DNA from 3 places in the Sphingomonas sp. Leaf5 genome. Region 2 is predicted to be linked to each of the others. Evidence: predicted binding sites of a transcription regulator. Region 2 holds the regulator's gene; each other region holds the start of a gene.

Region 1 (9,963 bases), on a different contig from region 2:
GGTCGCGGGGCTGTTCGCAGTCGCCTTTGCGATCATCCGCCTGTCCTATCCCGGACAGCGTCATGTGACGTGGTTCGTGCTGACCTATCTGATCGGCGGGCTGACGCCGATCAGCGAGATCGGCGTGCGGCTGACGCCGTTCACCACGCCGTTCATGCTGTTGAGCTATGGCTCGTTCCTGTGCAGTATCGCGTTGTTGCCATTGGGGATGGCAGCGATGGCGGGGCGACGGCGGCCATGGCGGTGGGCGGCGCTGCTGGTGCTGTTCGGGATCGGGGTACGCGCCGCGATCTGGAACGGACCGCGCAACGAACTTTGGTATGAATTTGCCTATCAGGCCCCGTTCGCGATCGGGTCGGCGCTGGCGACGGCGCTGGCGGTCGATGCGGTCCGGCGGCGGCGTGGGCGATTGTGGCTGGCGCTCGGCATCGCCACCGGATTGATGACGCTGCATTTCCTGATCAAGCCGCTGTTCGCCGTGCTGTTCGGATCGGGGGCGTCGGCAAAGGAATATGCCGCGAGCAGCTATGCACTGTTCTCGCAATCGATCGGCGGGATGCTGATCGTGTCCGTCGGGCTGCTGACGCTGTTGCTGGTCGTGCAGACCGCGCTGGGCCGGTCGATCGCGGAGGCGGAGACCGACCCGCTGACCGGGATCGCGAACCGGCGCGGGTTCGACCGGCGGGCGAAGGCGATGATCGCCGACGCGCGCACCGGGGACCAGCCCTTGGCGGCGATCCTGTTCGACCTCGACCATTTCAAACGGGTCAACGATCAGTACGGGCACGCCACCGGCGATGCGGTGCTGCGTGCCTTTGCCCGGCTGCTGGTCGACCGCCTGCCGCGATCGGCGGCGATCGCGCGGCTGGGGGGCGAGGAATTCGTTGCGCTGCTCGACCGGACGACGTTGCGCGGGGCGTGGCTGGGCGCACAGTCGGTGCGCGCGACGCTGCCCGAAATTGCCAGCCACCTGCCGGCGATCACGATCAGTGCCGGACTGGCGGAATTGTCGGCCGACGACGATCTCGACCGTCTGCTCGAACGCGCCGATCGCGCTACCTATGATGCCAAGCGCGCCGGTCGCAACCGCATCCTGCCGGTGCCCGATCCGGTCAGCGCGTGGGCCAACACCGCCGAATAACGCTTAGAGCGTTTTTCGATCAGGTTGGATCATCGTCACGGTGGCGATTTCGGTTCTTGGCAAGGCGCGAGGGAGGGCACGATGCGAAAGCATCGTGACCGACGAGCAACGCTGCCACGGACTGGAAGCAGCCCGCCGCGTAGCGGTCGCCCGCAGGGCGATGACGATGGTGCAACATGGTCGAAAACCGCTCTAGCGGTCGCGCGGAACCAGTGCCAGCCCGATCAGGCTCGCCACCCCCGCCCCGGCCAGCACCACGCCGACCGACCACAGGCCGTAATCGATCGACAGCGCCTGCGCGATGCTGGGGGTCAGGCCGCCACCGATCACGCCGCCGACGTTGAAGCCCATCGACGCACCCGTGTAGCGGACCCGCGCCGGGAACAGCGCCGGCAACCATGCGCCGAGCGGGCCGTAGACGAACCCCATCATCAGCAGCGCGAACGAGAGCCATGCGCCGATGACAAACAGCGACCCCGCCCCGACCATCGGCCCTAGCAGACCACCGGCGACGACGACGCCGATGCACCCGCCCGCCAGCACCCGCGCCGGGGTCGACCGGTCGGACAGCCAGCCCGCCAGCGCGATGCCGGCGGCCATGAACAGGATCGCGATCAATTGGGTTTGCAGGAACGCGCCGCGAGTATAGCCGAGCGTGTTCGTGCCATATCCCAGCACGAAGGTCGTCGCGATGTAATAGAGCGCGAAGCATGCGACGACCCCGAAGGTCCCGGCCAGCGTCGCCCGCAAATGACTGCCCGCCAGTTCGGCGATCGGCACGCTCGGCGGCGCTTCGTGCGCCAGCGCCTTAGCGAAGGCGGGGGTTTCGGTCAGCTTTACCCGCACCCAGAGCCCCAGCCCGACCAGCGCGACGCTGAACAGGAACGGCAGCCGCCAGCCCCAGGCGAGAAAATCCGCCTCCGACAGGGTCAGCCCCAGCAGCAGGAACAACCCGTTGGCGGCGATGAAGCCGACCGGCGCGCCCAGTTGCGGCACCATGCCGAACCGACCGCGCCAGCCCGGCGGCGCATTCTCCACGGCGAGCAACGCCGCCCCGCCCCATTCGCCACCCAGCCCCAGCCCCTGCGCGAACCGCAAGGTGCAGAGCAGCAGCGGCGCGACCCAGCCGACTTGCGCATAGGTCGGCAGGAACGCGATCAGCAGCGTCGAGCCGCCCATCAGCATCAACGACGCGACCAGCGTCGATTTCCGGCCCAACCGGTCGCCGAAATGGCCGAACACCACCGCGCCGAGCGGCCGGGCGATGAAAGCGAGGCCGATCGACAGGTAGCTCGCCATCAACTGTGCCGACGTGCTTTCGAGTGGAAAGAACAGCGACCCGAACACCAACGTCGCGGCGGTGGCATAGATATAGAAGTCGTAGAATTCGACCGAGGTGCCGATCAGGCTGGCGATTAGGATACGGCGATGGGCGCGCATGGGATGTGGTTGGGCCATGCGCCCGCCTAGCGGGTTGCCGCCGGGGCGCAAGAAGGTTTCGTTGACGCCCGCTACGACGCAACTATCGCCACGAACGGCAAACGCACCCCTGCCCCGGCAGAGGTGCGTTGCTTCCGTCGTACCGTCCGTGCTTACTTGACGCTGGCGACCGCCACCGGCTGGAGCTGTGCGACCTGAACCTGGCCGTCCCGGCGCATTTCGGCACGGCAGCGGTTTTCGTCGGCGTAGCGGCGCAGGCCGGACGCGCCCGAACGGCAGGCCGTCGTTGCGGCACGGTCGATGCGGGCGTCGAGGACGCGACGATGTTCGATCTTGGTCAGGTCCAGCCCGGCATAGGACACATGGACCGACACCGGCTCACGCACTTCGGCGTTCGCGGCCGACGACAGGCACGCGAAAGCGGTCGCCGCAAGGGCGATGATACGGATGTTCATGATGGTAGCTCCTGCGAAATCGGTGCCCGTCGCAGCGGCGGTCGCCCGCGGTTCGGGTGCCGCCGTCTACCGGCACCGCGCTGGTACTGCGCGATTATTGCAACGCAGCGAAGCGGCGATGGCAGGACGATGACGGCTCCGAAACAATTTCCTTGCTTGTCGCTTTACGCTTCGTTCCCTACCTGTTCGACGATGTCGCTTGCCCCTACCCCTGCCGATCCGCCCTATCTGCGCGGGCTGAACGAACCGCAGCGTGACGCGGTGCTGACCACCGACGGCCCGGTGCTGGTGCTGGCGGGTGCGGGTACCGGCAAGACGGCGGCGCTGACCGCGCGGCTGGCGCATCTCCTGTATACGCGCAAAGCCTATCCATCCGAAATCCTGTCGGTGACCTTCACCAACAAGGCGGCGAAGGAGATGCGCGAGCGCGTCGGGCGGCTGGTCGGCGATCTGGTCGAGGGGATGCCGTGGCTGGGCACGTTCCACGCGATCGGCGCGAAGATGCTGCGGCGGCATGCCGAACTGGTCGGGCTGCAATCCAATTTCACCATCCTCGATACCGACGATCAGTTGCGCCTGCTGAAACAGCTGATCCTTGCCGCCGATCTCGATGAGAAAAGGTGGCCAGCGCGGAGCCTTGCCGGGCTGATCGACGGATGGAAGAACAAGGGGATGACCCCCGCCGATGTCGATGCGGGGGAAAGCGAACGCTTCGCCAATGGCCGCGGCGGCGAGATGTATCAGCAATATCAGGACCGGTTGAAGGCGGTGAACGCCTGCGATTTCGGCGACCTGTTGCTGCACGTGCTGACGATCCTGCGCACCGACCGCGAAGTGCTGGCGCAGTATCAGCAGCGGTTCCGCTACATCATGGTCGACGAATATCAGGACACCAACAGTGTCCAGTATCTGTGGCTGCGGTTGCTGGCGCAGGAACGGCGCAATTTGTGCTGCGTCGGCGACGACGACCAGTCGATCTATTCGTGGCGGGGCGCGCAGGTCGAGAATATCCTGCGTTTCGAACGCGACTTTCCCGGCGCGAAGATCGTCCGCCTCGAACAGAATTACCGGTCGACGCCCCATATCCTCGGCGCGGCATCGGGCGTGATCGCGCATAATGGCGGACGGCTGGGTAAAACGCTGTGGACCGAATGCGATGTCGGCGAGAAGGTCCGCGTCATCGGCGTGTGGGACGGTCCCGAGGAGGCCCGCCGCGTCGGCGACACGATCGAACAGGTGCAGCGGGCGGGCAAGACGCTCGACGACTGTGCGATCCTCGTCCGCGCGCAGCACCAGACGCGCGAGTTCGAGGAACGCTTCATCGGCATCGGCATGCCGTATCGCATCGTCGGCGGGTTCCGCTTCTACGAACGCGCCGAAATCCGCGATGCGCTCGCCTATCTGCGCGTCGTCAACCAGCCTTCCGACGACCTCGCGTTCGAACGGATCGTCAACGTGCCCAAACGGGGTCTGGGCGACAAGGCGGTGCAGACGATCCATCGATACGCCCGCGCGACGGGATCGTCGTTGATGACTGCCGCCGCGCGCATCCTCGATACCGACGAATTGACCGGGGCCGCGCGCAAGTCGCTCGGGCGGCTGGTCGGCGACTTCGCTCGCTGGCGCGACATGGCGCAGGGCCTGCCCCATGCCGAGCTGGCGCGGCAGTTGCTCGACGAAAGCGGCTATACCGCGATGTATCAGGCGGAAAAGACGGCGGAAGCGGCCGGGCGGCTGGAAAACCTGACCGAACTGGTCCGGGCGATGGAGGAATATGAGTCGCTCGGCGCGTTCCTAGAACACGTGTCGCTGGTCATGGACAACGAGGCGTCGGCGGAAGAGCCGAAGGTCACGATCATGACCATCCACGCCGCCAAGGGGCTGGAATTCGACACGGTGTTTTGCGTAGGCTGGGAGGAAGGATTGTTCCCGTCACAACGCTCGCTCGATGAGGGTGGCACCGCGTCGTTGGAGGAGGAACGCCGCCTCGCCTATGTCGCGATCACCCGCGCTCGGCGGCTGGCCGTTGTGTTCCATGCCGCCAATCGCCGCATCTATGGCCAGTGGAATTCCTCGCTGCCGTCGCGCTTCGTCGGCGAATTGCCCGCCGAGCATATCGATACGGAAACGACGATGGCGGGGGGCGAAAGCCTGTGGCGGGCGAATTGGAGCGAGCGCGCCGATCCGTTCGCCGATGTCGCGCGCGGTACCGGGCGGGGTCCGGGCTGGCAGCGCGCCGCATCGCAGGGGTCGACCTTCACCACGACCCCGGCACGCGTCGTCGAGGCGCGGGCGAGCGCGATCAGTCTGGGCAACAAGGGCCGCAGCGACCTGTCGACCGGGCAGCGCGTCTTCCATCAGAAGTTCGGGTATGGCACGATCGAGACGATCGAAGGCAACAAGCTGGAGGTATTGTTCGAAACCGCCGGTCAGAAGCGGGTACTGGACAGCTTTGTCACGCCGGGCTGAAGAGACGCCGCGACTGAACCTGTGCTTAACGTATGTCAGCGACCGGATAACCGGTTCGGTGTATGGAAAGGTCCACCACGTACGGACGGGAAGGAGGACCAGATGTCGATCGTCGACAACGCCGAATATTACCGCCGCCGGTTGGGCGAGGCGCGCACGCGGGCGGAAACCGCGCAACTGCCCGAAGTGCGGCGGGTGCATCGCGAGATGGCGGACCGCTATTCGGTCATGCTGCGCGATGCCGAACACGGCGGCATGCCCCGCCCGACGCTGGGCATCGTCCCGCGCGATTGACCGGTTGCGCCGACGGTCGCGAAGCGCAGGCAACCGCCGTGCGTGTCGGTCGTTCAGGTCGGACAATTTCCCGACGAGGATCGATCGATGCCCTATGTAAAGACCCGCGACGGTACCAGCCTGTTCGTGAAGGATTGGGGACAGGGTCGCCCGGTCGTACTGATCCATGGCTGGCCACTGTCAGCCGACAGCTGGGACCCGCAGGCGATGGCATTGGCCGATGCTGGCTATCGCGTCATTGCCTATGACCGGCGCGGTTTCGGGCGGTCGGACCAGCCCTGGTCGGGCTATGACTATGACACGCTGTCGGACGATCTGGCCGATGTCATGGCCGAAACCGGCGTGACCGACGATGCCGCGCTTATCGGTTTCTCGATGGGGGGTGGCGAGGTCGCGCGCTACATGTCGCGCCATGGCGGCAAGGGCGTGACCCGCGTCGGCTTCATCGGGTCGGTCGTGCCGTACATGCTCCAGACCGACGACAATCCCGATGGCGTGCCGCAGGACCAGCTTCAGGAGATCGCCGACAATATCAAGGCGGATCGCGCGAAGTTCTTCCGTACCTTCTTCGACCAGTTCTATGGCGTCGGCTTCATCACCAGCCCGGTGAGCGAGGAAGTGCTCGACCTGTCGTGGAACACGGCGATGCTGGCGGGGCTCAAGCCGACGCTGGCCTGCGCGGAGTCGTTCGGGACCACCGATTTCCGGCCGGACCTGCCGTCGATCACCGTGCCGACGCTCATCATCCACGGCACGTCGGACCAGACCGTGCCGATCGACGCGACCGGGCGGGCTTTGGCCAGGGCGCTGCCGAACGCCGATCTGATCGAATATGACGGCGCGCCGCACGGCCTGTTCGCGACCGAGAGCGACCGGCTGACCGACGACCTGCTGGCGTTCCTCGGTCGGCGGTAAGCCAGTACGTCTCTACCCCCGTCATTCCCGCGCAGGCGGGAATCCATAGACACCGTGGTCGCGATCGATCGACAACGCAGCGTTTATGGACCCCCGCCTTCGCGGGGGTGACGCGGGGGACGGCATGAAGTCGCTTCACAATACCCCCCAAGCCGATCTGCATTGCCCCAGCCCAACAGCGGACCTAAACCCCCACCTCATGTCCGCTTCTCCGCATCCCTTTTCCATCCCCGCGTTCCGCGCCTATTTCCTTGCCCGGCTGTCGAACACGCTGGCGCAGATCGCGATGGTCGTCGTCATCGGCTGGCAGGTGTACGACATCGCGCGCGAGACGATGACGATCCGGCAGTCTGCGTTTCAGTTGGGGCTGATCGGCGTCGCGCAGTTCCTGCCGCTGCTGGTCCTGTCGCTGGTCGCGGGATGGGTCGCCGACCGGATCGACCGGCGCTGGATCGCGCGCGGGTCGGTCGCGCTGGAGGGTAGCTGCGCGCTGCTGCTGGCATGGCTGACCTATAGCGGCGCGATCACCCTGCCATGGCTGTTCTTCGTCGCGGCGATGCTGGGCGTCGCGCGCGCCTTTGCCGGGCCGGCGTTGCAGGCGCTCGCCCCCAATCTCGTCCCCGCAGCCGTCCTGCCCACCGCGATCGCGATGAGTTCGATCGCGTGGCAGGGCGGATCGGTGCTCGGGCCGGCGATGGGCGGCTATCTGTACGCGGCGGGTCATTACATTCCCTATGCCGTGTCGGCGGGGCTGTTCCTGTTCGGGCTGATCATGCTGTTCCTGATCCCGCCGATCCCGCGTGCGGTGATCGCGGGGAAGGCCAATCCGTGGCGGCAGATGCTCGACGGATTATCCTATGTCCGCCGCAACCGATTGGTGTTCGGCGCGATTTCGCTCGATCTGTTCGCGGTGTTGCTGGGCGGCGCGACGGCGATGCTGCCGATCTATGCCCGCGACATTCTCCAAATCGGCGCGGACGGCCTCGGCCATCTCCGCGCCGCGCCGGCGCTGGGCGCGGTGGTCGTTGCCGCCGTGTTCGCGGTCAAGCCGCTGTCGAAGGATGTCGGTGCCAAGATGCTGTTGTCGGTGATGGGCTTCGGGGCGGCGACCGCGCTGTTCGGGCTGTCCGCGCCGCTGCTGCTGCCAATATTCGGGCAAGCCGCGATCGGCAGCGACTTCGCGCCGGCCGTGCTGCTGGCGCTCGCCGCCCTGTTCGTCGTCGGTGCGACCGACATGGTGTCGGTCTATGTCCGCCAGTCGCTGATCCAGTTGCATACGCCCGACGCGATGCGCGGGCGGGTCGGCGCGGTGTCGACGCTGTTCGTGTCGGGATCGAACGAACTGGGCGAGGCACGCTCGGGCTTCCTCGCCGCGCTGGTCGGGCCAGTCGTCGCGGTTGCCGGCGGCGGCATCCTTGCGATCGGCGTCACCATGCTCTGGTCGCGCCTGTTCCCCGAATTGCGGGCCGCGCGTAGCTTCACGCCGCCCAAAGACCTCGAAGTCATCCCAAAGGAGACCCAGCCATGAAGGCCGATACCATCCTGCAAACGATCGGGAATACGCCGCATATCCGCGTGAAGCGGCTGTTCGGCGATGCCGAGGTGTGGATCAAGTCCGAGCGTTCCAACCCCGGCGGGTCGATCAAGGACCGCATTGCCCTTGCCATGATCGAGGCGGCCGAGGCATCGGGCGACCTGAAGCCCGGCGGCACGATCATCGAACCGACCAGCGGCAATACCGGCGTCGGTCTGGCGATGGTCGCAGCGGTCAAGGGATACAGGCTGGTGCTGGTCATGCCCGAAAGCATGAGCATCGAGCGTCGCCGGCTGATGCTCGCCTATGGCGCGACCTTCGACCTGACGCCCCGCGAAAAGGGCATGAAGGGCGCGATCGAGCGCGCGCATGAACTGGCGGCGCAAACCGCCGATGCGTGGATTCCCCAGCAGTTCGAAAACCCCGCGAACATCGACGTCCATGTCCGCACGACCGCACAGGAAATCCTGAACGACTTCGCCGATACGCCGATCGACGTCATCATCACCGGCGTCGGCACCGGCGGTCACATTACCGGCGTCGCCGAAACGCTGAAGGAGAAATGGCCGGAGCTGAAGGTCTATGCGGTCGAACCCGACCTCTCGCCGGTGATTTCCGGCGGGCAGCCGGGGCCGCACCCGATCCAGGGGATCGGTGCCGGCTTCGTCCCCGCCAACCTGCACACCCGCGCGATCGACGGCGTGATCAAGGTCGATGCGGCGGTTGCCAAGGACATGGCCCGGCGTTCGGCGAGCGAGGAAGGGATGCTGGTTGGCATCTCGTCGGGCGCGACGCTGGCGGCGATCCTGCAAAAGCTGCCCGACCTGCCCGATGGCGTGCGCGTGCTCGGCTTCAACTACGACACCGGCGAGCGTTATCTGTCGGTTCCCGACTTCCTGCCCGAACAATGAGCGAGCCGGCGGTGGTCGAACGGAACAGGATCGGCAGCGGATCGATCGCGATCGACGGCGTCCTGGTGGCACTGTCGGTCGCGGCCGTCGCCGTGCCTGCGATCCTGATCCGGTCGACCCCGCCGATCCGGCCGGCGGCGCATTCCGCCGGACCGGGCCGCCAGAGCGTTGCGCAGGCCCCGGAAGCGCCGCCGCCCCCGGTGGAGCCGATCGAGTATCGCGCGCTGGAACCGGAGGACGCCCGCGCCTTCAATGCCAAGGTGCCGTTCGTTACCGGCCCCAACCCGGCGGCGCGACCGTTCCGCTTTGCTGGCGACCTCGACAATCGGTCCCGCGCGACCGACTGCCTCGCCGCCGCCGTGCTGTACGAGGCCGGCGACGATGCGAAGGGGCAGCGCGCCGTCGCACAGGTCGTGCTGAACCGACTGCGCCACCCGGCCTTTCCCAAAAGCGTGTGCGGCGTGGTGTTTCAGGGGTCGGAACGCACCACCGGTTGCCAGTTCACCTTCACCTGCGACGGGGCGTTGGCGCGCGCCTATCCGCAAGCCTATTGGGACCGGGCGCGCAAGGTCGCGGCGGCGGCACTGGCGGGCAACGTGTTCGCGCCGGTCGGCTATGCGACGCACTATCATACCGACTGGGTCGTCCCCTATTGGCAGTCCAGCCTCGACAAGATCGCGGCGGTCGATACGCACCTGTTTTTCCGCTGGGCCGGATGGTGGGGCACGCCCGGTGCGTTCCGCCGCGTCGTCGGCACGGTCGAACCGCACATCGAACAGCTCGCTCCCTATTCCGCCGCGCACA
Region 2 (9,963 bases):
GCCGACCGTCGACTATAAGGTACAGGCAGCGGCGCTCGGCTTTGGCGAGACAGTGGTCGAACAACTCTATGCCGAAGGGCGCGCCACCGTCGATGCCGACCGGATCCTGATCCCGATCTCGGCAAAGGCACGTCGCATCACCGGGCTGAACGCAGCCGTCGGCGGGCTGGTCACCAACGTCGCGATCAACGGCGACCTCGCCATCGCCGGCGACCAGGTGCTGTCGGACAATCTGCGCATCCGTTCCGACCGGATCGACGCGACCGCGATCGTCGCCGCCAACCTGACCACCGGCCGCTATACCGGCGCGATCAAGGGGCGGATCAACGATTACGAGGTTGCCAGCATCGGCATCCTCAACCTGTCGACCGACGCCAGCCTCTACACCGCGCCGGGCGGCGGCTTCGGCATCAAGGGGCGCGTCGTTGCCCAGACCACACGGCTGTTCAACGAAGGCGTCCGCAACTTCCTCGGCGGCAACCTCTCGACCACCCGCGTCGATGTCGGCGTTGCGCCGGACGGGATCGTCACCTTCTCCAACCTGCGGATGAACGCGCCGCAGTTCCGCATCACCAACGGTTCGGGTCGCTATGATCCGGCCGGACCGCTGCTGGTCATGGCCGATGCCTATTCGACGCAATATGGGCCATTGTCGGCGCGGGTGACCGGATCGGTCGCCGCCCCGCAAGTGCTGTTGCGCGCGGCACGACCGGGCGTCGGCGTCGGCCTCGTCAACCTCGAAGCGCGGGTGCGCGGACAGGGCGACCGGTATGCGATCCAGGCCACCGGTGGCACCAATTACGGTCCGTTCCGCTCCGATGTGCTGGTGTCGACCGCGCCGCGCCTCGTCGCCGACATTCGCTCCGCGACCTTTGCCGGCGTGAACATCGATGGTCGGGTCGAAGCCACCGATGCCGGGCCGTTCGCCGGCCGCATCAACTTCGCCGGATCGGGCATCGCCGGCGTTGCCCGCCTGTCGGCACAGGGCCGTTACCAGCGCGCCGACGTGAACGCGCAGGCGTCGAACGCCGCTATCCCCGGCAACATGGGCATCCGCATCGGCCGTGCGATCGTCACTGCGACGGCCGTGCTGTACGACCAGCCGGAGATCGTCGCCGATGCGCAGGTCGCGAACCTGTCGATGGGCGACTTCCTGCTCGAACGCAGCCGCGCGAAGATCAACTATCGTGGCGGCAACGGTACGGCGCAGCTGTTCGCGCAAGGATCGTCGGGCGTGCCGTTCCGCGTCGCCGCCAATGCCCGGCTGCGTCCGAACGACTATCTGGTCGCGTTGCAGGGCGTCGCCAATGCGATCCCGTTCAGGACGGTCAATCCGGCGCGGATCGTGTCGGCACCGGGCGGCTATCGCCTGTATCCGACGCGGATCGATTTCGCACAGGGATCGATCCGCGCCGCCGGCGTCTATGGCAACGGCATGTCGATCCAGACGCGGCTCGACCGGCTCGACCTGAGCATCATCAACGCCTTCATGCCCGGAACCGGCATCGGCGGCACCGCGACCGGCAGCCTCGATTTCGCGCAGGCGGCGGGTCAGAGCTTCCCGCGCGCCGATGCCCGCCTCACCATCCGCAATTTCCAGCGGACCAGCCTCGCTTCGGTTTCCGAACCGGTCGACATCGTGTTCGCCGGGGACCTGCGTCCCGAGGGCGGCAGCGGGCGTGCGCTGATCCGGCGCGGTACGACGACGGTCGGGCGGATGGTCGCGAACCTGCGGCCGCTGCCGCCGGGCAGCGGGTCATGGGTCACGCGGATGCTGGCGGCACCGCTGTCGGGCGGCATCCGCTATAACGGGCCGGCGGGTGTGCTGTTCTCCTTCGCCGGCCTCGGCGACCAGCAGTTGAGCGGGCCGATCGGGATCGCCGCCGATTTCGGCGGTCGGGTACAGGCACCGCAGTTGAACGGCGTGGTCCGCGCCAACAACCTGACCTATGAGAACGAGACGCTCGGCACCCGGCTGACCAATCTCGGCATCAACGGCCGCTTCACCAACGATCGCTTCGAACTGACCCAGTTGCGGGCGAAGGCCGGCGACGGCACGATCGCGGCGCAGGGATCGGTCGGGCTGGCAGCGAATAGCGGCTTCCCGATCGACATCCGTGCCCAGCTGCGCGACGCGCAACTCGCGCGGAGCGATGCGCTGGGTGCGTCGGCGACCGGTGATATCCGTATCCAGAACGGTGCCGATGGCGGGCTGATCTCGGGCGACCTCGTCATCCCGGAGGCGCGCTATCAGATCATCCGGCAGGGCGCGGCCGAAGTCCCCGAGCTGACGGGTGTCCGGCGCAAGAGCGATGCCAATCGCCCGGCCGCCACGCGACCGCAGCAGCAGGCGGCATCGGCCGGGCTGTTCCGCCTCGCGCTGCGCGTCCGTGCCGACAACCGGCTCTACGTGTCGGGCATGGGGCTGGAATCGGAATGGGAGGCCGATCTGCGCATCGGCGGCACCTCCGCCGCGCCGACGATCAACGGCCAGTTGCAGCTGGTTCGCGGCACCTATTCCTTTGCCGGCAAGCGGTTCGAGGTCGAGCGTGGTATCATCCGCTTCGAAGGCGAGAACTATACCAACCCGGTGATCGACATTGCCGCGACGACCACTGCGGAGGGAGTCACCGCAACGATCAACGTCACCGGCACCGCGCAGGCACCGCAGATCGCGTTCAACTCGACCCCGGCACTCGCACAGGACGAAGTGTTGTCGCGGCTGTTGTTCGGCAGCTCGGTCACGAACCTGTCGGCGACCGAGGCGATCCAGCTGGCCGCTGCGCTCAACTCGTTGCGCGGATCGGGCGGGGGCGGGCTCAATCCGCTCGGCAAGCTACGTTCGGCGACCGGGTTCGACCGGCTACGCGTGCTGGGCGGCGACGAGGCGACCGGCCGTGGCACCTCGCTCGCGGCGGGCAAATATTTGACCGACGACATATATATCGAGATCATCACCGACGCCCGCGGCTTCACCGCCACGCAGATCCAGATCGCGCTGACCCGCACCCTGAGCGTGTTGTCGCAGACCGGATCGTTCGGCGGATCGAATGCGTCGGTGCGGTACAGCCGGGATTATTGACGGATCGGGGTGTCGATGCACCCCGATCCACATGACCGGTTCAGGCGCGTTCGGCTTGCCAGTCGGGATCGACATTGCGTTCGCTGGGCGCAGGAATCGCGTTCGATACCGTTCGTAACTCCCGCGCAGGCGGGAGTCCCGATACGTCCGCGTCGCGAATCCAGCCAAACCGTCGGCGTCCGGGGATTCCCGCCTGCGCGGGAAGGACGAAATTTCGTGGTTATCGTTGAAGCTCGATCGGCCCTGGTCGCGGTTTCCTTACGGTAATGGGCGGCGTCCTGTCGATCAGGCACCCTTGGCATGACCGTACCGCCGGGCATCCCAAGTAGCGTTCGATGATGATAGCGTCGGGAGATGGACGCGCACTCACAGGTCGTTGCCCTTCTGCGGGCGGATCCGCTTCGATGGCATCTGCTGGGGGTGGTGCGCACGCTTAACTTGCGAGACGGCTGGATTGCGGCGGGTTTCGTCCGGAACGCAGTATGGGACCATCTTCATGGTCGTGCACCGTCCGCTTCAACGGGCGATGTCGACGTCATCTGGTACGATCCGGCGGTCACCGATCCGGTTCAGGATCGACGCTATGAAGCAGTGTTGCAAGCGGCGGTACCGGGCATCGCATGGTCGGTGAAGAACCAGGCGAGGATGCACCTTCGCAACGGCGATAGACCGTATCGTTCCGCGACCGATGCGATGCGCCATTGGCCGGAAACGGCGACCGCCATCGCCGTTCGCCGCCGGGGCGAAGTGGGTTGTGACGTAGCGGCCCCGTTGGGCCTGGACGACTTGATGCACCTGATCCTTCGACCGACCTCGCGCTTTCTCGATGAAAAACGCGCTGTGTACGACGGACGGATCGCATCGAAGCGTTGGATCGAGAATTGGCCCCGGCTACGCCAACAACTCTGAGAGGACCGGTAGCGACGCAGGCATGTTGGACGGCGAGCTTGCAACCAACCGACAATGCGTGTGTCAGCCTCCCGACCCTACGCTGCCCGGCGAGCTTGCCGCATGCCACCAGCCAGCGCCGCCATCATCGCCGACCGCAACGGCTTGGCCTTCAGGTCCATATTATAGGGACAGCCCCGCGTGACTTCGCCGTCGGGACGCGGCTCGAATCCCCGCAACCAGCTGTACCGGTCGCTCAATCCCCAGGCGAGGACATCGCCAAGTTGCGGATAGGATAGCATGATGTCTAGATAGGCGCGGGCAAAGTCGGCGACCCCCCGGTCACGCGGGCCGATCGCCGCCGGTAATCCCTTGTCGCGGACGTCGAACTCGGTGATGACCAGCCGATATCCCATCGCGGTGACCCGGTCGAGAAATGCCCGCCATTCGGGTTCGAGCCGCTTGGCGACCGCGCCGGCGTCGGTCGTCGGCTGGAACAGCCCGATATGCGATTGCACGCCCAGCGCATCGACCGGCGTGCCGCGACGGCGAAATTCGGCCAACAGCGCCAGCACGCCGGCGCGGTGTTTGGCGTTGCCGTCCTCCCAGCTCATATAGTCGTTATAGACCAGTTCGGCATGCGGCGCGGCGGCGCGGGCGGTGCGGAATGCATGGTCAAGCACGTTCGCCGTGCCGCCCATCGCCCGCGACAGCGACGTCTCGCGCAAGGTCCCCGTATCGGGATCGACCGCTTCGTTGACCACGTCATAGCTGTCGATCTTGCGGCCATAGCGCTTGGTCACGGTGTCGATATGCTGGTCGAGAATGCGCGCAGCTTCGATCGCCGGGCGCTGGCCGAAGTCGTGGGTGTTCAGCCAAGTGGGGAACCAGCGCGAATAGGCCCAGAACAGCGTATGGCCGCGCAGCGCGAAGCCGTTCGTCGTCGCCCATTCGACCATCGGATCGAACCGGCTGAAATCGAACCGGTCGGCGGCGGGGCGGATTGCCTGCCACTTCATCTGGTTTTCCGGTACCAGCACGTCACAGTCGCGCTTGAGCAACGCGGCATAGGCCGGGTTGGCGAACGATCCCGCATCGGCCCCGGCCGGGCTCCACGCGAAGGCCGACCCGAAACGGCGGTCCTTGCTTGCAGCGGCTCCCTTCAGGGTGTCGCCGGGCGCATCGGCGGCGCGGACGGTAGTCGCGGCGAGGAGCGCAGCGCTGCCCGCCAAGATGCTGCGACGATCGATCATGGTCATGCGACGGCCTTTCCATCGATAGGGGGGTAGTTGGTCAGGATCGGGTGAAGAACGGCGGCTGCCGGCAACAGGCGCAGGCTGCGACGCCGAAGGTCGGTAATGGCCGACCGTTCTGGCCATCCAGCGCGGGCACGGGTCGCCCGGCAAGGTAGGTAGATTGAGGGAAACGTTCCGATGTACGGCCCGTCGCGGCCGGATCGGTCCGACCGCGATTCCCATGCTGCGTATCTCGACCGCGCAGCCGATCGACACGGCGCAGAACGTCACCGCCTTGTGCTAGGGCCTGCATCCACCGGGCCAGCGGGACAAACCGGTGGCGGACGACGCGGTCGGACTTCCCTCGATCGGGCGGATTCAGGAACATGCACTCTCCGGTCCCACGCTCTGGCGGCGTGATAACGCTACCATGATCGGTATGATATGCCGGTGTCAACGCCGTCGGTCGGACAGGAAGCATTGAGGATGCCCGATGCTGAAATGGTCGGCGTGGATCGCGCTTGCCGGTGCGCTATTGCCGCACCGGCGCGGGCCAAAGATGGCTATGATCTGTGGCTGCGGTACCGGCCCTTGCCGACCGTGCAAACGGGAACCGTTGCGATGCAGCCGACGGGGATCGTGCGCGATGAACGCGACCCGACGTTCGACCTTGCCGCCGCGAAACTGGCGCGCGGGCTGTCGGGACTGACTGGGCGCGCGGTTGCCGACGGGAATGTCACCGATGGCGCGATCGTGATTGGAACGGCCAAGTCCGCGCGGATCGCTGGGCTGGGGTTGCCGTTGCAGTCGCTCGGTCGCGAAGGGTTCGTGCTGCGGTCGGTGGCGATCAAAGGCAAACGGACGACGGTAGTCGCGGCGAACCGTTCGATCGGTGTGCTGTATGGCGCGTCCCGGTTGCTGCGGATCGCGCAGATGACCGGCAGCCTGACCGATGTTTCGGTGACCGATCGGCCGAAGCTCGGCCTGCGATTGCTCAACCATTGGGATACTGTCGAGCGTCGCTAATGCCGGGCGGTCGCTGTGGAGCTGACAGAAATTGCCCGGTTTCGCGGACCCGCACTGCGCCGATTTCGCGCGCGCCAACACGTCGATCGGGATTAACGAGACGGTCCTGAACAACGTCAACGTCAGTGCCGATATCCTGAAGCCCGAATTTCCCGGCGAGATCGCAACGCTGGCTGGCGTTTTTTGCCCATGGGGCATCCGGGTCTATGTCTCGCACGGTTTTCGGCACCGATCGAGATCGGGGGGCTGAAGACAGCCGACCCGCTTGACCCGCAGGTCGCGGTGTGGTGGACGGCGAAGGCCGACGAAATCCATACCCGCATTCCCGATTTCGGCGGGTTCCTGATAAAGGCCAATTCCGAGGGGCAGCCGGGGCCGGGCGATTACCAGCGCAGCCATGCCGATGGCGGGATCGTGATGTGGCGGGCGTTCGTCTATGCCCGCGAAAAGCCCAAGGACCGGGCGCAGCAGGCCCATAGGGAGTTCGCGCCGCTGGACGGCACATTCGCGGACAACGTGATCGTGCAGGTCAAGAACGGGCCGATCGATTTTCAGCCGCGCGAGCCATTCGATCCGCTGTTCGGGGCGATGCCGCGTACGCCGCCGAGGATGGAGGTGCATATCGCCAAGGAATATAGGGGGTCCGCCCCGCACCTCGTCTACCTCGGCACGATGTAGCAGGAGATCCTGCGCAGCGACACCTATCGTCCGCGCAAGGGCGTAACAGTCGCCGATGTCCGTGACCGGCCGGTGCGGCCGTGGGCGCTGACGGAAATCGCGGACGTGTCCAATATCGGCACCGATCGCAACTGGTCGGGATCGCAGTTCGATCAGACGAACTGGTATGCGTTCGGGCGACTGGCGTGGAACCCCCATGGCGACGCGCGTGAGATCGCCCGCGACTGTGGCGATGACTTGGGGTGCCGCCGCAGCGGAGCCGATCGTCCCGATGATGATGCGGTCGCACGAGGCGGTCGTGGATTATATGATGCCGCTGGGGCTGAACCACCTGTTCGCGACCGGGCATCATTATGGGCCGGGGCCATGGGTCGACGATCTGGCGGCGGCGGACTGGAACCCCGTCTATTTCCACGAGGCGGACCGGAACGGTCGCCTATTTCGCCGGGGTGTCGGGTCATCCGCTCCCGGACGGGGTGACGTCGCCGCTGCATCCGCTAAGCTATTACAAGGCGATACGGACGCCTTAAGGATGCCTTTGGCACCGGGGAACGGCAAGTAACGACGATGCTCCGCCCCGCGATCGGCGGTGGGCGGGGCGCCAAAGGTCACGAAAGTCACACTCGCACGGGTTTCACAAGCTGTTGCGAACGGTTCTCAGATGGCACACTCCAAGGAAGGTTCGCTCTCACCCTTTCGCGCTTTCGCCGCTCCTCCCCTCTCCCGCCGGGAGAGGGAAGCGGGCCTCAATAGCGGCGTAGCAGGCCAGCGAGCTTGCCCTGTACGCGCACCTGTTCGGGGCGATAGCGCTGCGGGTCGTAGCTGCGATTGGCCGGGTCGAGACGGATCATGCCCCCTTCGCGACGGAAATATTTGAGCGTCGCCTCGCTATCCTCGATCAGCGCCACGACGATTTCGCCGTCGCGCGCGGTTTCGGTGCGGCGGACCAGCGCATAGTCGCCGTCGAGAATACCCGCCTCGACCATCGAATCACCGGCGACCTCGAGCGCATAGTGATCGCCGGCCCCGAGCAGTGCAGCGGGAACGGGCAACGTCGCCTGACCCTCGATCGCCTCGATCGGGACACCGGCGGCGATGCGACCGTGGAGCGGCAATTCGACGACGTCGTTGGCAGGCTGTGGCGCGGGCCGGGGCGCAGCGGCAGGCTTGGCCGCCACCTTCTTCGCCACGGGACGCTCGGGCATCCGCAGCACTTCGAGTGCGCGGGCGCGGTTGGGCAGGCGACGGATGAACTCGCGTTCCTCCAGCGCCGAGATCAGGCGATGCACGCCCGATTTCGACTTGAGATCGAGCGCCTCCTTCATCTCCTCGAACGAAGGGGAGACGCCGGTCGCGCGCAACCGGTCATCGATGAAGCAGATCAGCTCGTGCTGCTTACGCGTCAACATGGGGTTCTCCGTCGGAACAGACGTGGAACCAATAGGAAACGATTTTCTTGCCGTCAAGCGAGTTGCAGGATTTCCGCCGAGTCGCCTGCATCCGCCGCCGGCGCGTGCGGCGGGCGCACGATCAGGCAGTCGGAGCGGGCGAGCGTCCGCAACATCGAACTGTCCTGAATGGCGGCGGTCGATGCCTGCCCGTCGATCTGCGTCGCCCGTAGGTAATCCTGCCGTGGGCCGTTGGCGGGCAGCGGATGGGCCAGCGTGGCACGCGACGTGCGGGGCAGGGGATCAGCAGCACCGGCCAGCCGCGCAACCAGCGGACGGACGAACAACAGCGCGGTGATGTAGGACGACACCGGATTGCCGGGAAGCCCCAGCACCGCCGCGTCGCGGAGCGATCCCGCCAGCATCGGTTTGCCGGGCCGCAGCGCGATCCGCCAGAAATCGAGCGTCCCGCCCGCCGTCGCCAGTGCTGGCCGGACCAGATCATGATCGCCTACCGACGCGCCGCCGGTGGTGACGAGCAGGTCGCATTCCACGCCGGCAAAAGCATCGACCAGCGCCTCCATCCGGTCGGGCAGGATGCCGAGATCGATGCGCTCGACCGGCAGGTCGGCGAGCAGCCCCGCCAGCATCAGCCCGTTGGTTTCGGGCAACTGGTCGTCGCCGAGCGGCTGTCCCGCGGGGACCAGCTCGTCCCCCGTGGCGGCGATGGCAACGCGGACGCGCCGACCGACCGACAGCGTGCCGTGCCCGGCGACTGCGGCCAGTGCGGCGCGGGCGGGGGTAATGCGCTCGCCCGCCGCGATCAGCAGCTCGCCTTCGCGAAAATCGAGGCCGGCGCGACGGACATTGCCGCCCCGGACCGGCCCTTCGCCCGACAGGTGCAGGCGGTCGCCGTCGCGCGTCGCTTCCTCCTGCACCAGCACGCAATCGGTGCCGGTCGGCATCGCCGCGCCGGTGAAGATACGGGTTGCCTGACCTTCAGCGACGCTGCCGGCGAAGGAAGCCCCGGCGGCGCTTTCGCCGATGACGTCCCACGGGCCGGGCAGATCGTCGAAGCGGATCGCATAGCCGTCCATCGCCGATAGCGGGCGCGCCGGCTGAGTCCGGCGCGCGATGATATCGGTCGCGGCGAACCGGCCGATGGTGTCGGCGATGGGGAGGGTTTCGGCGGCGGTGGCGCGACCGAGCGCGAGGACGCGGCCTTGGGCTTCGGCGACGGGGAGGAGGCGCATGGGTCGGCCTTCATATCGTTAGGAGGGGAGTTTCGTTGCTCCGGACTTGATCCGGAGTTTCGCTTTTGTCGAGCGGCGAGAAGGTGGCGGGAGCCGGGATCAAGTCGGGGCTTTTGCGAACGTACTTATTCCTGCCCTTCCGTACCCCCGCGCAGGCGGGGGCCAGCGCCAGACAGAACAACGGCTTACGCTTGGAACCCTGGACCCCCGCCTACGCGGGGGTACGGCAGAGGCGAGGGATCGGTACTTTCGTACAGATCTCCGTCAAGTCCGGAGCGACGTTTGGTGGCGGAAGGGTGGTACTTCAACGCAGGGCAAGCGCAGGCGGGATATCGCGCCCGGTCCCGATCACCCCCGCTCCCAGTCTCCGGACTTGCCACCCTGCTTTTCCAGCACGCAGATCCCCTCGATTA
Region 3 (9,963 bases), on a different contig from region 2:
CGAGCGTCGCCTTTTGCGCCGGCGGCGGGGTTTTGGGGCGGAAGGCGCAGAGGTCGGCGACCGGGCAGCGCCAGCATTCGGGACGGCGGGCCTTGCAGACATAGCGACCGTGCAGGATCAGCCAGTGATGCGCGTGCAGGCGGAACGGTGCGGGGACGACCCGCTCCAGCACCGCCTCGACCGCGTTCGGCGTCTTGCCGCGCGCAAGGCCGGTGCGGTTGCCGACGCGAAAGATGTGGGTGTCGACCGCGAACGTCTCGTGCCCGAAGGCGACGTTCATCACCACGTTCGCCGTTTTCCGGCCGACGCCGGGCAGTTTTTCCAGCGCATCGCGGTCTTCGGGAACCTGTCCGCCATGGTCGGCGATCAGGGATTCGCTCAGAGCAATGACGTTCTTGGCCTTGGTATTGAACAGGCCGATGGTGCGGATATGATGTTTCAGGCCGTCAAGCCCCAGCGCGACCATCTTGTCGGGCGTGTCGACCTGCGCGAACAGTGCGCGCGTCGCCTTGTTCACGCCGGCGTCGGTCGCCTGCGCCGACAGCACGACCGCGACCAGCAGCGTATAGTCGTTGACCGATTCGAGTTCGGTTTCGGGGTGCGGGTTATCCTCGGCCAACCGGCGGAAGAATTCGAAGATATCCGCCTTCTTCAAACGCCGAGCACCGCATCCATCGTGTAGCGGCCGGGAGGCGCACCCGCCAGCCACAGCGCGGCGCGCACCGCACCGCGCGCGAACAGCGCGCGGTCGTCGGCACGGTGGCCGAGCTCGATCCGCTCGCCCTCACCCGCGAAGACGACCTGATGATCGCCGACGATGGTACCACCGCGCAGCGAGGCGAAACCGATCGTACCGCCCGCCCGCGCCCCGACCAGCCCGGCACGGCCGATCACGCCGCTATCGGCCAGCGTCGTCCCCAACCCTTCCGCCGCGGCGTCGCCGAGCATCAGCGCGGTGCCCGACGGGGCATCGACCTTCAGCCGATGATGACTCTCGACGATTTCGATGTCCCAGTCGGGGCCGAGGCGGCTGGCGGCGTCGCGGACAAGCCGCGACAGCAGCGCGATGCCGAGCGAGGTATTGCCGGTCTGCAGCACCGCGATGTCGCGCGCGGCATCGTCGATCATCGCATGATGCCGTTCGACGAGGCCGGTGGTGCCGATCACGACGGGTGTCGCGGCGGCGCGGGCAGCGGCAAGATTGCCCTCCAGCGCGACGGGTGCGGAGAAATCGACCAGCACATCGGCAGTCGCGGCCAGCGCGACCGCATCGCCACCCTGATCGACACCGCCGGCGAGGGTTTCGCTCAGCCGTTCGATCTCCAACGCGATCGCGCGCCCCATCCGGCCCTGCCAACCGAAGATACCGATGCTGGTCACTGATCCCCGCCCGCTAGCGTCCGGCTGGCCGCCCGATCGCGTCCCCGGCTCGGTAAAGCCATGGCCCGGCGACCGGGGATGTGCAAGCGATTGCGTGCGCGGAGACGCCCTCAGCTCAGCGTTGGACCGATGCGATCGGGGCCTCGACATATTTGGGGTCGGCGGGGTCGAATTCGGGCTGCGGCAGGAAGGTGCGCGACGTCAGCGCGACATTGCCGAGCCCGGCGAGCTTGAACGTGCCGATCTTGAAGACCTTCGGCGCGCTGCCGGCGCGTTCGACGGTGACCGCATCGACATGGAGGTCGCCATGCTTGGTCCACAGCATGTGCGGCGCGAGCAGCATGTCCATGTTGTTGTAGCGCACCGACAGGCAAATGCGCTGCATCAGCGCGAAGCGGATGATATCGCTCAGCGTTGCGCGCTGTTCTTCCGTCACGGTGTCGGGCGCGGTGTCCATCTTCGACTCGGATACGGCATCGTTGTGCATCGCAGCATTTAGTAGCGATCGTAACCGCCAGCAGCAAGGGGGATGGCATCATCCATTCGCCCGACACCGGCCCCCTGTCGGCAGGCAGTTGTTCTGATCGCAACGGATCAGGCGTGAGCCGGCGCGTACCGACAGCGTAGCGTCCGGCGATCGGGCGACGGTGGGACCATTTGCACGGTTCCGGGAACGACCGGAAATACGGCACGAGTTTTCTGCGGTTTTGCGAGCAGGCCGATACTTTCGTATCATCAGCACCGGTTTCCTCCCGCGCCGCAATCGGCTACGCGCGGATCAATAATGGGAAATATATTTATCGTCATGGCCGGCGGCGCGCTGGGGTCAGGCCTTCGCTATCTGTTCGGTCGCTTCGCTACCGCTTCGTTCGGCCCCGACTATCCATGGGGTACGCTGGGCGTGAACCTGATCGGCGGGCTGGCGATGGGGTTGTTGACCGGCCTGCTCCTGCGCAGCGGCGGCAGCGAGCCGGTGCGGCTGGCGGTCGGGGTGGGCGTGCTGGGCGGCTTCACGACCTTTTCGGCGTTCTCGCTCGACATGGTGACGATGATCGAACGCGGCGCGATGGTCAGCGCGCTGGGATATATACTGGTATCGGTGATCGGCGCGGGCATCGCGCTGTTCGTCGGGCTGCAACTGACACGGGGTGCGGCATGAGCGAGAACGACGTCCGGCAATTCACGGTCGGGGCCGATGACGACGGCATCCGGCTCGACCGCTGGTTCAAGCGGCATCTGCCCGATACCAGTTTCAACATCGTGTCGCGCTGGGCGCGGACCGGGCAGCTTCGCATCGATGGCGGGCGGGCGCAGCCGGGCGCGCGGCTGGCGGCCGGACAGGTGCTGCGGGTGCCGCCGCCCGAATCGGCGGTCGTCGCCCAGCCCAAGGCGAAGGCCGAGCGCCCGCCGCTGTCCGCGGAACAGATCGAACTGGCGCAGTCGCTGGTGATCCACCGCGACAAGCAGGCGATCGTCCTGAACAAGCCACCGGGTCTGGCGACGCAGGGCGGGACGAAGACCCACGACCATGTCGACGGGCTGCTCGACGCATTGCAGTTCGACGGCGAGAGCCGGCCGAAGCTGGTCCACCGGCTGGACAAGGATACGTCGGGCGCGCTGCTGATCGCGCGGACGGCGCGGGCGGCGGCGTTCTTCGCCAAATCCTTTTCCGGGCGGACCGCGAAGAAGGTATATTGGGCGCTGATCGTCGGCATCCCCGACATCTCCGACGGGATCGTCGACCTGCCGCTCGCCAAGCAGCCCGGCACGGGCGGCGAGAAGATGCATGTCGACGAGGAGGAGGGCCAGCCGGCGCGGTCGCGCTATCGCGTGATCGAACGGGTCGGCAACCGTGCAGCCTGGGTCGAACTGCAACCCTTTACCGGGCGCACCCACCAGTTGCGCGTGCATATGGCCGCGATCGGCCATCCGATCGTCGGTGACGGCAAGTATGGCGGGCAGGCCGCGTTCCTGACCGGCGGGGTCAGCCGCAAGATGCACCTGCACGCACGGCGCATCCGCATCGATCATCCCGATGGCGGCAAGGTCGACGTCACCGCCGAACTGCCCGATCATTTCGCCGAGAGCATCGACCTGCTGGGGTTCGACATGAGCCTGGGCAATGCGATGATCGACGATGCGCCGCCGCCTGTCACCAAGGCCGATCTGAAGGCGAAGGCGAAGGCGCATGCCAAGACCTATCGCAAGGAACGGCGGGGTGAGCGTCGCGCCCGGGGATCGCGCGACTGATGCATCCCGACCGGGTCTTTCGGATGGCCGACGATGCCGCACGGACGTTCGTGCGGGACGAAGGGTTCGGCGTGCTGTTCGTCGGCACGCCCGATGGACCGCGCGCGGCGCAGGTGCCGGTGGTGACGACCGCGGACGGCGCGCTGCGGTTTCATGTCGCGCGGACCAATGCGGTGACGGCGCATCTGGAGGGGGCGACCGTGCTGTTCGTCGTGCAGGGGCCGCACGCCTATATCTCGCCACGCTGGTACGAAGCCGGGCCGGACGAGGTGCCGACCTGGAACTACCTGTCGGTCGAGGTCGAGGGCGCGGCGCACGGCATCGATCGTGCCGCGTTGCGCGAACAGCTCGACGCGCTCGCCGCTACCTATGAACGCGCGGCGCAATGGTCGGTCGACCAGATCGATCCGCAAAAGGCCGAAGCGATGCTCGACGCGATCGCCGGGTTCGAACTGGTGCCGACCGCATGGCGGGGCACGGCGAAGCTGAACCAGAACAAGCCCGCCGAGGTCCGCGCCCGCGTGGCGGCCGCGCTGGGCGACCATCCGCTGGCACCATGGATTCAGGCGGCATGACCCGGCTGGCGGTCTTCGATTGCGACGGGACGCTGGCCGATGGGCAGGCGAACATCTGTACCGCGATGGCGCTGGCCTTTGCCGATGCGGGGCTGGCCTCGCCCGACCCGCGCGAGGTGCGCCGCATCGTCGGACTGAGCCTGCCGCAGGCGGTGGCGCGGCTGGTGCCCTATCGCTCGTCCGAGCTGCACGCGGCGGTGGCGGAAGGGTATAAGCGGCATTTTCGGGCGATGCGCACCGACGGGCGATTGCAGGAGGAGCCGCTGTTTCCGGGCATCGCCGAAACGCTGGTGACGTTGCTGGACGGTGGCTGGCAGCTGGGCGTCGCGACCGGAAAATCGGATCGCGGCTTGCGACTGCTGCTGGCGCATCACCGGATCGACCAGTATTTCGTGACCCTCCAGACCGCCGATCGCCACCCGTCCAAACCGCATCCGGCGATGCTGCTGGCGGCAATGATCGAGGTCGGCGCCGCCCCGGAAACGACCGTGATGATCGGCGACACCGGGTACGACATGGCGATGGCACGGACGGCCGGCGTGCGGGCGATCGGCGTCGAGTGGGGCTATCATCCGCCGCACGAACTGACCGCCGCCGGGGCCGACCGGCTGTGCGACGATGCGTCGCTCCTCCCCGCCCTGCTGGACCTGCCATGACTCCTGATCCTGTCGCGCGCAATCGCTGGCTGACGCTGGTCGTCATCCGCATCGTCACCGCGATGGGGGCGGTGTTCGGGGTGATCGTGCTGGCGCGGGCACCCGATACCGGCATGCGCGTGCTGGGCGTCGCGATCGTGTTGTCGGCGCTGTACGCGATGGCGGTGGTGCCGCGCGGGCTGGCCGCGAAATGGCGCAGCCGGTGAGGCGGTTCTGGAAGACCGTCGCGGTTTCGCCCGGAGGCGAGATCGCGCTCGACGGACGGCCGGTGCGGACGCCGGGGCGATTGCCGCTGGTGGTGCCCTATCCGGAACTGGCGGCGGCGATCGCGCAGGAATGGAGCGATGTCGGCGAGACGGTCGATCCACGCGCAATGCCGCTGACCGGCCTCGCCAACGGCGCGATCGAACGGGTCGCGGCCGATCCGGCGGGCTTTGCCGGCGGACTGGCGGTCTATGGGGGCAGCGACCTGCTCTGCTATCGCGGTGAGGAGCCGCTGGCCGAACGACAGGCAGCGGCTTGGAACCCGGTGCTCGACTGGGCGCGCGCACGGTTCGACGTGACCTTCGTCGTCACCGACGGGGTGATGCCGGTCGAACAGCCGCCGCGCACGCTGGCGCGGTTGCGCGAGGCGGTGGTGGCATTGTCGCCATGGGTGCTGGCACCGCTGTCGCCGATCATCGGCCTGACCGGCTCGCTGCTGCTCGGGCTGGCGCTGGCCGAGCGGGCGATCGATGCCGATACGGCATGGACGGCGGCGCATGTCGATGAGGATTGGCAGGCCGAGCAATGGGGCGAGGATGCGCTGGCCGCCGAAACCCGCGCGGTCCGCGCGGCCGAATATCGCGCGGCGGTCCGGTTCCTCGACCTCATCCGTCGCGGACCGGACCGCATGACCCCCCGATCCTGAGCGACAGCGTGGCGGTGAGTGCGGCATCGGTGGCGATGCCTTCGATCCGGTCGATCAGCCGTTCGGTCACCGCACCGGCCATGTCGGCGATCGGGCGATGGACGGTGGTCAACGCCGGGGTCAGCATCCGCGCAAGGATGCTGCCGTCGAAGCCGATCACCGACAGGTCGCCCGGCACCGACACGGCCATGCCTGCCGCGACCTTCAGCACCGCCGCCGCCATCACGTCGTTCGCCGCGAAGATCGCGGTCGGGCGTGGCCGGGCGGCGAGCAACGCCTGCGCCGCCGCCACCCCGGCGTCGAAGCCGTAATCGCCCTCCACCTCGCCCGACAGCGCGATGCCGTGCGCGGCGAGGCCGTCGACGAACCCCGCCCGCCGTTCGCAGGCCGAATGGGCCGATGCCGGGCCGGACAACAGCGCGATGCGGCGATGGCCGAGCGCGACCAGATGGTCGGCGACGGTGCGTGCCGCGCCGCGTTCGTCGGACACCAGCACCGCGTCATACCCCGACAGCGCGACCGAGGATAACGCCACCGCCGGGACACCGGCCAGCGCATCGGCCAGCCCGGCCAGTCCCGACACCGGCGGCACGACGACCACGCCATCGACCCGCGAGCGGCGCACGAAATCGAGGACGTCGGCCGCCGGATCGCCTGCGACGACGACCGGATGGACGACCAGTTCATAGCCACGCGCCGCCGCCGTGCCGACCATGCCGCGTTGCAGGGGATCGAGCACCAGTGCGTTGCGATCGTTATGCACCAGCCCGAGCAGATAGGAGCGCCCAGTCGCCAACCCGCGCGCGCGCGCACTGGGGCGGAAGTTCAGCCCGGCGATCACCGCCTCGACCGCTTCGCGGGTGGCGGCATTGACCAGCGGCGACCGGTTGAGCACCCGCGACACGGTGCGGATCGACACCCCCGCGCGCGCGGCAACATCGGCGATGGTGGTGCCGGCAGGCGGACCGGTCACCGGCGTCAGACGCGGAGCTGCCGTGCGACCAGCCCGCGCTGCGTCGCGATCCCGGTCCGCGCCCGGCGCAGCACCTCGACCTTGATCGCGGCGATGGCGGTCGAGACCCGCTGATGGAGATTTTCGCCGCGCTGCTGCATTACCACGACCGATCCCATAGCCGTCCGCCGGTTACAATAGGCGGCGCTCAGCCGGCGGCGGCATGGGCGATGCCCAGTTCCAGCCCGCGCAACTCCGCCAGCCCCCGCATCCGCCCGAGCAGCGAATAGCCCGGATTGGTCCGGCGTCCGAGATCGTCGAGCATCTGGTGACCGTGATCGGGGCGCATCGGGATGCTGCGCCCTTCGCGGCGCGACACGTGATGCACCGCCGCGACCACGGCAGCCATATCGGCATCACCGCGCAGATGCTCGGCCTCGTGAAACGCGCTGTCGCCGCCTTCGCGATCGACCGAACGCAGATGAAGGAAACCGATGCGCTCGCCGAGGCGCCGGACCATGCCGGGCAGGTCGTTGTCGGCGCGCACCCCGAACGATCCGGTACACAGGCACAGACCGTTCGAGGCATTGGGTACCGCATCGAACAGCGCCGCGACATCGCGTTCGGTGCTGACGACGCGGGGCAGGCCGAAGATCGGGAACGGCGGATCGTCGGGATGGACGACCAGCCGGATGCCGAGCTGGTCGGCATGCGGACACACGGCCTTGAGAAACGCGATCAGATTGTCGCGCAGCACGCCGGCATCGATTCCGGCATAGCCGGCGATGGCGTCGCGGAATTGCGCCGAGGTGAAGCTTTCCTCCGCCCCCGGCAGGCCGGCGAGGATCGTCGCCTCCAGCGCGCGGCGCGCCGCATCGTCCATCGCCGCGAACCGCCGCGCGGCGGCATCGACCAGTGCCGGCCGATAGTCCTGCGCGGCACCGGGGCGTTGCAGAATATGGATGTCATATGCCGCGACCGCTTCCCATTCGAAGCGCAGCGCCCGCGCACCATCGGGCAGCGGCCACGCCAGGTCGGTGCGCGTCCAGTCGAGCAAGGGCATGAAATTATAGGTGACGACGGTGATGCCTTCCGCCGCCAAATGGGTCAGGCTCTGGCGATAAGCGTCGATATACCGGTCCCAGCCGGGGCCGCGCGTCTTCAGGTCGTCATGGACCGGCAGGCTTTCCACCACGCTCCAGCCAAGGCCGGCATCCGCGATCATCGCCCGGCGCGCGGCGATCGCTTCGCGCGGCCAGACGGATCCGTTGGGAATGTCGTGCAGCGCGGTGACGACCCCGGTCGCCCCCGCCTGGCGAATGGCGGCCAGCGTCACGGGGTCGGACGGCCCGAACCACCGCATCGTCTGTGTCATCAGCAAATTGCTACCCTCCCCGCTTTGCGAACCCGGATACGGGTTTCGCCAACGAACCTAGGGCAGTGCGATCGACCTTGCCAGTGCGCAAGATTGGTCAGCCCAGTCCGATCGTCGCGGTTTTTTCGTGTGATCGCGCGGCGGTCGGCATTGGCGTAAGCGCCCGGCGGATTACCCCTTGGTCGCGGACGCTCCAGAACATATATTGAACGGATGGCGCAACTTGATACCCGGCAGAAACTGGCGATCCTGGCCGACGCCGCCAAATATGATGCGTCGTGCGCATCGTCGGGCACCGCCAAGCGCAATTCGCGCGACGGCAAGGGCATCGGGTCGACCGAGGGCATGGGCATCTGTCACGCCTATGCGCCCGATGGTCGCTGTATCTCGCTGCTGAAGATCCTGCTGACCAACAGCTGTATCTTCGACTGTCATTATTGCATCAATCGCAAGTCGTCGAACGTCCGCCGCGCGCGCTTCACCGCGCAGGAAGTCGTCGCGCTGACGCTCAGCTTCTACCGGCGCAATTATATCGAGGGGCTGTTCCTGTCGTCGGGGATCATCGGATCGTCCAACTATACGATGGAGCAGATCGTCGAGGTCGCACGGTCGCTGCGCGAGGATCACGACTTTCGCGGCTATATCCACCTGAAGACCATTCCCGATGCCGATCCCGAGCTGGTCCGTCTGGCCGGGGTCCATGCCGACCGGGTGTCGATCAATGTCGAGCTGCCGACGGTCGGCGGATTGAAGCGGCTGGCCCCCGAAAAGTCCGCCCCGCAGATCGAGGGGGCGATGAAGGACGTCGCCCATGCGATTGCCGACGGTCGCGATGCGCGCAAACGCTACAAGTCCGCGCCGAAATTCGCGCCAGCCGGACAATCGACGCAGATGATCGTCGGGGCGGATGCCGCGACCGACCGCGACATCGTCGGCAAAGCGGCGACGCTGTACGACCGGTTCGCGCTGCGCCGCGTCTATTATTCGGCGTTCAGCCCGATCCCGGAGGCATCGGCCGTCCTGCCGCTGCAACGTCCACCATTGATGCGCGAACATCGGCTGTACCAGTCGGACTGGCTGATGCGCTTCTACGACTATCGCCCCGACGAAGTGCGTGCCGCCGCCGACGATGCGACGGGGATGCTGCCGCTCGACATCGATCCCAAGCTGGCGTGGGCGTTGAAGTTCCGCGACCGCTTTCCGGTCGATGTGAATCGGGCACCGCGCGAAATGCTGCTGCGCGTGCCGGGGCTGGGGGTGAAGGCGGTGGGCGCGATCCTGACCGCGCGGCGGTGGCGGCGGCTGTCGCTGGCCGATATCTCGCGGCTGACGGTGTCGGTCGCCAAGCTCCGCCCGTTCATCATCGCCGATGACTGGCGGCCGGTGGTGCTGGCCGACCGCGCCGAATTGCGGCCGGTGGTGGCCCCGAAGAAGACCGATCAGCTGGAATTGTTCGCATAGTCTTCGTCCTCCCGGTGCAGGCAGTGAAAACCGCTCGCAAGAGAAACCTCCGCCGATGGTCGCCGTTGGTCTGGTCGAACCATCCGAAGGAAATCCCCATGGCCGACGCCCGCATCTATGCCGATCTGAAGGCCGATCACGACCGGCACCGCGACCTGCTCCAGCGGATCGACGCCGCGAGCGGTGACGAACGCGCCGCCTTGTTCGAGGAGTTCCGCGTCGAGGTATCGGCCCATGCCGCGGCCGAAGAGGAGGCGCTGTACGCGACGATGCTCGCCAATCCCGACCTGCGCGACGAGGCGCGGCATTCGGTGTCGGAGCATAAGGAAATCGACGATTATCTCGGCGAGATTTCCAAGCTCGATCCGGCCGGCAACGAATGGAACCAGCGTTTCGCCGAAATG

What was found. The regulator LexA, encoded in region 2, represses DNA repair genes until DNA is damaged. The targets are predictions, from matches to a motif close to GTTCCNCNCTTGTTCT.
Region 1: a site for LexA is predicted at 3,210-3,225, ahead of ASE50_RS17935 (ATP-dependent helicase). Genes of this name have one in related genera too.
Region 3: a site for LexA is predicted at 8,294-8,309, ahead of ASE50_RS15735 (putative DNA modification/repair radical SAM protein). Genes of this name have one in related genera too.

Annotation. Positions count from the first base shown of each region.
Region 1 is NZ_LMJZ01000025.1:159,928-169,890, forward strand. Features, by position in the region: gene ASE50_RS17920 (sensor domain-containing diguanylate cyclase) at 1-1,141, shown strand, start outside; gene ASE50_RS17925 (MFS transporter) at 1,334-2,581, opposite strand; gene ASE50_RS17930 (UrcA family protein) at 2,734-3,036, opposite strand; gene ASE50_RS17935 (ATP-dependent helicase) at 3,229-5,505, shown strand; gene ASE50_RS17940 (hypothetical protein) at 5,608-5,799, shown strand; gene ASE50_RS17945 (alpha/beta fold hydrolase) at 5,887-6,714, shown strand; gene ASE50_RS17950 (MFS transporter) at 6,914-8,242, shown strand; gene cysK (cysteine synthase A) at 8,239-9,159, shown strand; gene ASE50_RS17960 (cell wall hydrolase) at 9,156-9,963, shown strand, end outside.
Region 2 is NZ_LMJZ01000020.1:24,471-34,433, reverse strand. Features, by position in the region: gene ASE50_RS12630 (translocation/assembly module TamB domain-containing protein) at 1-3,082, shown strand, start outside; gene ASE50_RS12625 (nucleotidyltransferase family protein) at 3,437-3,991, shown strand; gene ASE50_RS12620 (endo-1,4-beta-xylanase) at 4,069-5,229, opposite strand; gene ASE50_RS19270 (alpha-glucuronidase family glycosyl hydrolase) at 5,650-6,231, shown strand; partial or broken gene ASE50_RS19260 (hypothetical protein) at 6,263-6,909, shown strand; partial or broken gene ASE50_RS19755 (hypothetical protein) at 6,982-7,095, shown strand; gene ASE50_RS19255 (hypothetical protein) at 7,142-7,471, shown strand; gene lexA (transcriptional repressor LexA) at 7,656-8,318, opposite strand; gene ASE50_RS12595 (molybdopterin molybdotransferase MoeA) at 8,372-9,550, opposite strand; gene moaC (cyclic pyranopterin monophosphate synthase MoaC) at 9,899-9,963, opposite strand, start outside.
Region 3 is NZ_LMJZ01000023.1:52,124-62,086, forward strand. Features, by position in the region: gene nth (endonuclease III) at 1-655, opposite strand, end outside; gene dapB (4-hydroxy-tetrahydrodipicolinate reductase) at 652-1,380, opposite strand; gene ASE50_RS15690 (hypothetical protein) at 1,496-1,837, opposite strand; gene crcB (fluoride efflux transporter CrcB) at 2,165-2,539, shown strand; gene ASE50_RS15700 (RluA family pseudouridine synthase) at 2,536-3,630, shown strand; gene ASE50_RS15705 (FMN-binding negative transcriptional regulator) at 3,630-4,205, shown strand; gene ASE50_RS15710 (HAD-IA family hydrolase) at 4,202-4,861, shown strand; gene ASE50_RS15715 (hypothetical protein) at 4,858-5,067, shown strand; gene ASE50_RS15720 (ATP12 family chaperone protein) at 5,064-5,771, shown strand; gene ASE50_RS15725 (LacI family DNA-binding transcriptional regulator) at 5,731-6,744, opposite strand; gene ASE50_RS18875 (hypothetical protein) at 6,750-6,890, opposite strand; gene uxuA (mannonate dehydratase) at 6,932-8,098, opposite strand; gene ASE50_RS15735 (putative DNA modification/repair radical SAM protein) at 8,312-9,559, shown strand; gene ASE50_RS15740 (hemerythrin domain-containing protein) at 9,658-9,963, shown strand, end outside.